DNA from 2 places in the Pseudoalteromonas sp. SCSIO 43210 genome. Region 1 is predicted to be linked to the other one. Evidence: predicted binding sites of a transcription regulator. Region 1 holds the regulator's gene; the other holds the start of a gene.
What was found. Region 1 encodes FliA, which starts transcription of late flagellar genes. Its sites were predicted from a motif close to CTAAAGNTNNNNNNNNNNNNGCCGATA; they were not measured.
Positions count from the first base shown of each region.

Region 2: a site for FliA is predicted at 2,491-2,517, ahead of LOS73_RS19770 (DUF5610 domain-containing protein). Genes of this name have one in related genera too.

Region 1 is NZ_CP087225.1:3,842,435-3,846,626, forward strand. Features, by position in the region: gene LOS73_RS16730 (chemotaxis protein CheA) at 1-128, opposite strand, end outside; gene LOS73_RS16735 (Hpt domain-containing protein) at 338-766, opposite strand; gene LOS73_RS16740 (protein phosphatase CheZ) at 782-1,549, opposite strand; gene cheY (chemotaxis response regulator CheY) at 1,567-1,950, opposite strand; gene LOS73_RS16750 (RNA polymerase sigma factor FliA) at 1,991-2,701, opposite strand; gene LOS73_RS16755 (MinD/ParA family ATP-binding protein) at 2,728-3,588, opposite strand; gene flhF (flagellar biosynthesis protein FlhF) at 3,581-4,192, opposite strand, start outside.
Region 2 is NZ_CP087225.1:4,557,724-4,561,915, reverse strand. Features, by position in the region: gene LOS73_RS19790 (thiol:disulfide interchange protein DsbA/DsbL) at 1-110, shown strand, start outside; gene LOS73_RS19785 (thiol:disulfide interchange protein DsbA/DsbL) at 126-764, shown strand; gene LOS73_RS19780 (2-thiouracil desulfurase family protein) at 824-1,276, shown strand; gene trmA (tRNA (uridine(54)-C5)-methyltransferase TrmA) at 1,287-2,384, opposite strand; gene LOS73_RS19770 (DUF5610 domain-containing protein) at 2,547-3,686, shown strand; gene murI (glutamate racemase) at 3,752-4,192, shown strand, end outside.

The DNA.
Region 1 (4,192 bases):
GAAGGCGATGGCTTTTGTACATCAGGTGTAACATTACTTTCTTGCGCTGCAACAGAGCCGAAACTGCCAACACCATGAAGCTCGTCTAGTAAATTATCAAACTCATCGTCTGTAATATCACCATTCAAATCATGACTATTTGTGGGGGCTTTTACTGCCGATTCTTGGCTTGTACCATGTAATTCATCAAGTAGGTTTTCAAACTCATCCTCTGTAATTTCATCAATTTGAGAGTCAGTTTCAGATGAAGTTGGGCCACTAAACAGCTCATCAAAAGCAAAAGGGTCCGCACCATCAGTACTGGGAGTTTGTGCTTCAGCGGCTTCTTGAGGCTGTTCTACAACAACTTCAGGAGAAGTACCTGATAACTCGTCTTCTGTGGGGGGAGACCTAACTTATGTAAAACTTCAAGTAGTTGAGGATCCGCAGGTTCTGGTTTATCACGATTTTGAATCGTCGCAAACATTTCATTGATAGTATCAAGTGCTTGTAAGATAACATCCATTAGCTCAGAATTAACAGAACGAACGCCCTGCCTTAACAAGTCGAATACATTTTCTGCGCCGTGACATGCGTCAACAAGCTCAGTCATAGCTAAGAATCCAGCACCGCCTTTTACGGTATGAAAGCCTCTAAATATAGCATTTAGCAACTCGGTATCTTCTGGATTGTTTTCCAGTTCAACTAACTGTTCAGATAAAAGCTCAAGGATTTCTCCTGCTTCTACAAGAAAGTCTTGTAAAATATCTTCATCGACTTCAAACATGCAGTTACTCTCCTCTTAGAAGCCCAAACTTGATAAAAGATCATCGACTTCATCTTGATCAGACACAACATCATTACGTGATTCTTTATCAATAATAGGCCCTTCAGGACCTGCTAATGTTTCTGGGTCAACTGGGTCATCTATTTTTTGTGGTTTTAGGGTGACTGCTTTACTGATATCTTGTTCAGAAAAAGCAGTTAAAAGATGAAGTAAGCTTTCTTCAACTTCCCTAACAAGCTCTATAATTCGGCGAATTACTTGACCTGTCAAATCTTGATAATCTTGGGCCATTAATATGTTAGTCATGAAGCTTTGTAACTCATCAGTTTTATGATGAGAACTGCTCATGAATTTATCAATGCTGTGGCACAGTACTTTAAATTCACCGAGTTCAATTTCACGACTCATTAGACGGTCCCATGTCGGTTTGATATGGGATATTTCATCCGCTAACTGTTGTGCTATCGGTAAACTCGCCTCAACCGCATCCATGGTTTTATTTGCAGCATTTTCTGTCATCTCAATGACATAATTAAGCCGTTTTTTAGCATCAGGTATAGCGTCGTTAGTGAGATCTGTTAGGCGCGTGTCTAGCTCAAAGCCTTTTAAAGCTTCATGTAGTTGACGCGTCAACTTTCCCACTTCGTCAAATATTTCCGACTGCTCTTTAGATGCAGTATCTAAAATTAGTTGATCAGCTTTATCATGTTCGCCATTTTCTAAAAAAATGACGAGCTGACGAGCTTGTTCTAACGTTATCCGAGGCGCAGCAGGTGCTGGCATAAGCCTTTCCCCTATTATTAACCTAAGCGTTCGAACACTTTTTCTAATTTAGTTTTTAATGTGCCAGCTGTAAATGGTTTTACAATATAGCCATTAACACCAGCTTGAGCCGCTGCTATTATTTGTTCTTTTTTAGCTTCAGCTGTCACCATTAAAACAGGAAGGTGTTTTAATTTATCGTCAGCCCTTATCGCTCTCAAAAGATCAATACCTTGCATTCCTGGCATGTTCCAATCTGTTACCACAAAATCAAAAACTTGATTTTGTAGCATGGGTAAGGCTGTAGAGCCGTCATCCGCTTCTTGGACGTTGGTAAAGCCTAAGTCGCGCAATAGATTTTTAATAATACGTCTCATTGTCGAAAAATCATCAACAACAAGAATTTTCATGTTTTTATCCAAAACATCCTCCAGTGAGGTCTTAACCTGTATTTACTTACTACTAGTTTATCCAGTCATTGATTTTTGCTTTTAGCTTAATCATCGCCTGACCATGTATCTGACTTACACGCGATTCACTTACATCGAGTATATGTCCAATTTCTTTTAAATTCATTTCATCGTTATAGTATAAAGAAAGTACCATTGCGTCTCGCTCTGGTAATGACTTGATAGCATTTAATAATGATTCATTAAATCGTTCATTTTTAACGTTATTAAACGGTTTGTCTAGCGTTAAATCTTGGCCCGCCGTGGTAATAACATCTTCATCGACCCCGAGGTCTTCGATGCCTAACACTTTACTTGTGTTTACATCGTTTAAAATATGATGGTACTCATTTAACGAAATTTCAAGTTTTTCAGCAACTTCTATATCGGTTGGTTCACGATTTAAGCTACTTTCTAATCCAGCAATCGTCTCGGCTACAAGACGGCTTTTTCTATGAACCGACCGAGGAGCCCAGTCACCACGGCGCATTTCATCAAGCATGGCACCGCGAATTCGTATTCCCGCGAACGTTTCAAAACTTGCGCCTTTGGTTGCATCAAAGTTTTTTGATGCTTCAATTAGGCCTATCATACCCGACTGAATTAGGTCATCGAGTTGGACACTTGGAGGCAAACGAGCAATTAAATGACATGCCACTTTTTTGACTAGCGATGCATGTTTTTCAACAATCACATTTAAATTTTGTGTTGATTGATATCCCATAGCTCTATTTACCAATGTTGTCATAATTAGCCGTTAACTAGCTTCTCTATAAAAAACTCTAAATGTCCTGAAGGTTGGTTAGGTATAGGCCATTTCACTGCTCTTGTCGCCAGTGCTTTAAAGGCAACTGAAGCAGGAGAACTAGGAAAAAGTTCTACAATCACTTTTTGACGGCGAGTTGCCTTACGCATATTTTCGTCATAGGGGATTGTTGCAACCAACTCCATTGACACATCTAAAAATCGGTCCGTTACTTTTGAAAGTTTTGCAAATAACTCATGACCTTCACGCATACTACGAACCATATTAGCTACAATTTTGAATTTATACACCCCATGCTCACGACTTAACACTTTAATAAGTGCATAAGCATCTGTGATTGAAGTCGGTTCGTCGCACACTACAACCATTACATCTTGAGCAGCACGAGAAAAACTCAGTACCATATCTGAAATACCCGCAGCGGTATCTACAATTAAGATATCAAATTCGGTATTTAATTCGCTAAAAGCGCGTATAAGGCCTGCATGTTCAGACGGTGATAATTCCACCATACTCTGAGAACCAGAGGTCGCTGGTACAATTTTAATTCCTGCAGGACCTTCAACTAAAATCTCATCGAGTTCACACTCACCAGAAAGTACATGTGATAAATTACGTTCAACCCGTAATCCGAGCATCACATCACAGTTCGCTAGACCTAAGTCGGCATCAAGTACTAAAACTCGATTACCTTGCTGGCCTAATGCTATTGCCGTGTTAAGTGAAACATTTGTTTTACCTACACCACCCTTGCCACCAGTAACAGCGATAACTTTTACGCCGTTGTTATTGTTTTGACTCATTTTGCGCAGGCCGCTTGCTTGATCTAATACTGTGTTAATCATACATCCCTACTGTGCTCGACGCCACTGCTTGGTGTCGTGAATGTTGTGCTTTTATTCTTTTCAAATACAATTGCTCAGCTTTTTTTACTAGTTTTTCTGCATTTGCAACACGAATGTCTTCTGGAACTCGTTGACCATTAGTAAGATACCCTATTGGAAGGCGATTTTGAATCGCAATACTAATAATCTCACCTAAACTTAAAGATTCATCCAACTTGGTGAAAATACAACCACTTAACTGCACTTTTTTGAAGTGTCGTACTGTTTCTTGCAAGACATTTATTTGCGCTGTTGCACTTAATACTAAATAACTACGAATATCAACACGTTGATTGCGCATAAGCGTATTCAATTGCTCTGTTAAACGTAAGTCTCGTTGACTCATACCTGCTGTATCAATTAATACTAGACGTTTATTTCGTAAATGGTATAAAACTTCAGCTAATTCATTAGCATCTTTAACCTGCTTTACTCCACAACCGATAATTCGACCGTATGTTGCAAGTTGCTCATAAGCACCAATTCTGTATGTATCGGTGGTTATTAGCGCCACTTTATCTGCACCGTATTTCTGTGCGCCTAAAGCAGCTAACTTTGCAACTGT
Region 2 (4,192 bases), 720 kb from region 1:
TTACAGGTGTACCTACTTTTATTGTTAACGATAAATATAAAATTAATATTAATACAATTAAAAGCCAACAACAGTTTGATGAACTAGTTGCGTTTTTATTAGCCTTATAATTTCGGAGCATAATAATGATTAAATTAGTTAAAGCAGGTTTGCTTGCGGTATTACTTCCTATGGCGGCAGCAAGCTTTGCAGCAACGTATGAAGAAGGCGTGCATTACGACGTTGTTTCTGAGCGTGCAACTAAAAAGCCAGAAGTTAAAGAGTTTTTCTCATTTTACTGCCCTGCATGTAATAACATGGAGGCACTAATTGGTGAGTTTAAGCCTAAGCTTGATAAAAACGTTAAATTTAAAAAGAGTCATGTTGATTTTGTAGGTGTACGTGATCCAGAAAACCAACAGATGATGAGCCAAGCACTTGCGACAGCTGAAGTACTCCCACAGAAAGATCAGATTATTTCTGCAATCTTTAATCATATCCATACAAAGCGCGCTAAATTTAATGAGCTTGCAGATGTAAAAGATATATTTGTAGCGCAGGGCGTTGATGGTGATAAGTTTGATAAGCTGTTTAAAAGCTTCTCGGTACGTACGCTGAGCTCTAAAATGAAACGCGATCAAGACTACTTTAAAGAAAAAGGCGCACTACGTGGCGTACCTACCTTTATTGTAAATGGTAAGTACAAATTAAACCTAGGTCGTGAGTCGGGTATTACTGAACCAGAAGATATTGGAAAATTAATTAATTACTTAGCTAATAAATAAATTTAACCAAAATAAGAAAAGCTCCTTAAGGAGCTTTTTTGCTTTATAAGGATATAGCGATGGAAAAAATATTAGTATCGAGTTGTTTGCTAGGGCAGCCTGTTCGCTACGATGGTAGAGGACACGCAATTTTGCATCCACAGCTTAATTTGTGGCAAAAACAAAATAGATTAATTGTGTTTTGTCCTGAGGTCGCTGGTGGGCTTCCTACTCCTAGATCTCCTGCTGAAATAATACAGGGGAGTGTAGTTACTAATTTAGGAGAAGATGTAACAGAGCAGTTTCAAACTGGAGCTAATATAGCGCTAGAACTCTGTAAAAAGAATCAAGTGCGTTTGGCTCTACTTAAAGAATCGAGCCCTTCTTGCGGACGAAATACAATATATGATGGAAAGCATCGCGGAGTAAAAATCGAAGGTCTAGGTTTAACTACAGCATTATTAATAAAAAATGGTATTCAAGTATTTAGTGAAGAGCAAATACCAGCACTTATAAAAGTACTGGCACTTTAATTTTGGCTGGTTATTTGCGTTGTAAGAAAACGCCCGACTCAATGTGATGTGTATATGGGAACTGATCAAATATAGCAAAGCGCTTAACGTTGTGCGTACGTGTTAAGTGATCAAGGTCACGCTCAAGGGTTTCAGGGTTACACGATATATAAATTATGCTTTCGTAGTTAGCCACTAAGTCACATGTTAATTCATCCATGCCCGCGCGCGGTGGATCAACTAATATGGTTTGGCAGTCATAGCTTTTAAGGTCAATACCATCTAAACGAGAGAAAGTACGCTCGCCATTCATTGCTTGAGTAAACTCTTCACTCGACATACGAATAATATCTAAGTTCTCTACGTTATTTTTAGCAATATTGTATTGAGCAGAATGAACAGATGATTTTGATATTTCTGTTGCTAATACTTTATTAAAACAGCCCGCTAACGCAATTGAAAAGTTACCGTTACCGCAATACAGTTCTAATAAATCATTTTTAAGTGGTTTACATAAATCTTGCGCCCACTCCAGCATATTAATATTTACTTTTGCATTAGGCTGAGTAAAGCTATTTTCTACTTGTTGATATATAAGCTCTTGACCATTAACTGTTAAACGTTCAGTTACAAAGTCATCACCTAGTACTTCTTTTTGTTTGCGAGCACGGCCTATAAAGTCAATTTTGTATTTACTGCTAAGCTTTTCTTTAAGTGCTTTAATTTCACTTAACCATTCATCATCCAGTGGTTTGTGATAAAGCAAGCTTACTAAAATTTCACCGCTTAGCGTTGATAGGTAATCGATTTGAAATAACTTACGGCGTAATATTTCACAAGGCTTGAGGCTTTCAATCATCACCTGCATTATTTCACCTACTAAAGGTGCTGCTGGATCAAATGTATCAACACGGATTTTTTCTTTTGTTTGTTGATCAAACATAATGTGAAACAGATCGTCACCGTCGTGCCATACTCTAAATTCAGCACGTTGGCGGTAGTTAGTTGGCTCTGAGCTAAATACTTCTAGTTGCTCCACACCAAAACGTTGAAACTGCGCACTAATACGCTGCTCTTTTTCACTTAACTGCGCTTGGTACTGTGTGGTATCTATTTTAATAACTGCCATTAACGCTACTACCTTATCTAAGATCTGTTTATCGGCGCTATTGTAGGGAGCGCTGCGTATTTGTCTAGTTTTGGCTAGCATTTATGCTGTTTTATTGCACATTGTACTTTAGTTTTTATTGTTATAGCCGATAATAAATTACGCACGCTTAGGAGATGTAACATGAAAATAGGTAACTATGGCTTCACGCCAAACAACAACATTAATAAATTCAATAATAAAGCAGATATACAGCAACCTACTATTCAATCTCCCCAAGATAGTTACCAGCAACGTGGTAAAGAATTAGCTGCAAAAGTGCTTGGCGATAAAATGGCTGAGCAGCTTGGATTGCCTATCGCAGAAAAAAAAGCAGACAAACCACTATTTGATTTTGATGAAATCGTAAAAAACGTACTCGATTTTGTCAGCGGCGCTGTAAATAAAGCAAAAGCTAATGGCGCTAATGATGAAAAGCTTAAAGACATGTTAGGCGATGCGCGCAAAGGAGTTCAAATAGGGATTGACGACGCTGTTGATGAACTTAAAGGAACAGGTGTATTTAATGACGAAATGGAAGAGGGCATCAATAAGTCCAAAGAGGGAATTTACAATGGGCTTGATAAATTTGAAGAGTCGCTATTTAATCCACAACCTGCCAGCGTAAATATAAGTCAGGCTCAATATGTCAGTATGACTAGCAATGCAGAGTATAAATTCACTACCGCAGAAGGCGATGAGGTAAGTATTAGCTTTGCGGATGCATTTGAATCTCAATCGGCGAGTGGCTATCAGAGAAACAGTGATAGTGAATCGTTTGCAAGCTCATCATCGCAATCTCGACAGGTATCATTTTCGATGTCGGTTAATGGTGACTTAAATGAGCAAGAGCAAGAAGCGATTAATGCGATGATGGAAGACTTACAAGATTTAAGTAAAACCTTTTTTGGTGGTGATTTAGATGAAGCATTTGAACAAGCACAAGAGCTGAGTTTAGACAGCGATCAGCTGGTGGCTTTTTCTATGGATTTACGCCAAACAAAAACAATAGCCACAGTTAAAAGCTACGAAGAATATAAACCAGCACCAGAAAAACAAGTAGCAGAGGGTTTAGCCCCTTTTAATGACGACCTTAAAAGTGCTTTTGAAAAAGCGGGTGAACTTGGATTACAAAATCAACTAGCTGGCATTCTACAATGGTTAAATCAAGATCAGGAACAAATAGATAAGTTAGTAGATTACACAAAGTCTATGTTCGAAAACCTTAATCAATTAAATTCAGCGGCCGATGATCTTGCCGATTTAGAAACCACACAAAGCTAAACTACTTTCTTTTATAAATACCTCATGGCAAACTGCCGTTCTTAAAGTAAAGTGGGAACGGTAGTTTGTCAGCGCATATAATGGTCTTTGATTCAGGTATTGGTGGAACTACCGTACTTGAACATATCAAGCAAAGTATCCCCAATGCTCAGTACAGCTATTTTATGGATAATGCATTCCTACCTTATGGTGCTCAATCCCAACAAACAATAATCAACCGATTGTGCTCACTTATTCATTTCATCAAAGCCAACACGCTTGACGTTGATTTAATCGTAATAGCGTGTAATACGGCTTCTACATCTGCACTTAGTGCTGTTCGCCAAGTGACAGATATTCCTATAGTAGGTGTTGTGCCAGCAATAAAGCCTGCCGCAGAATTAACACGCTCAAATCATATTGGCTTATTAGCCACACCAGCCACGGTCGCCAGTTCATACACTAAAACATTAATTGCTGAACATGCACGTAATGTAATCGTTAATCTATATAGCAGTGTGGAGTTA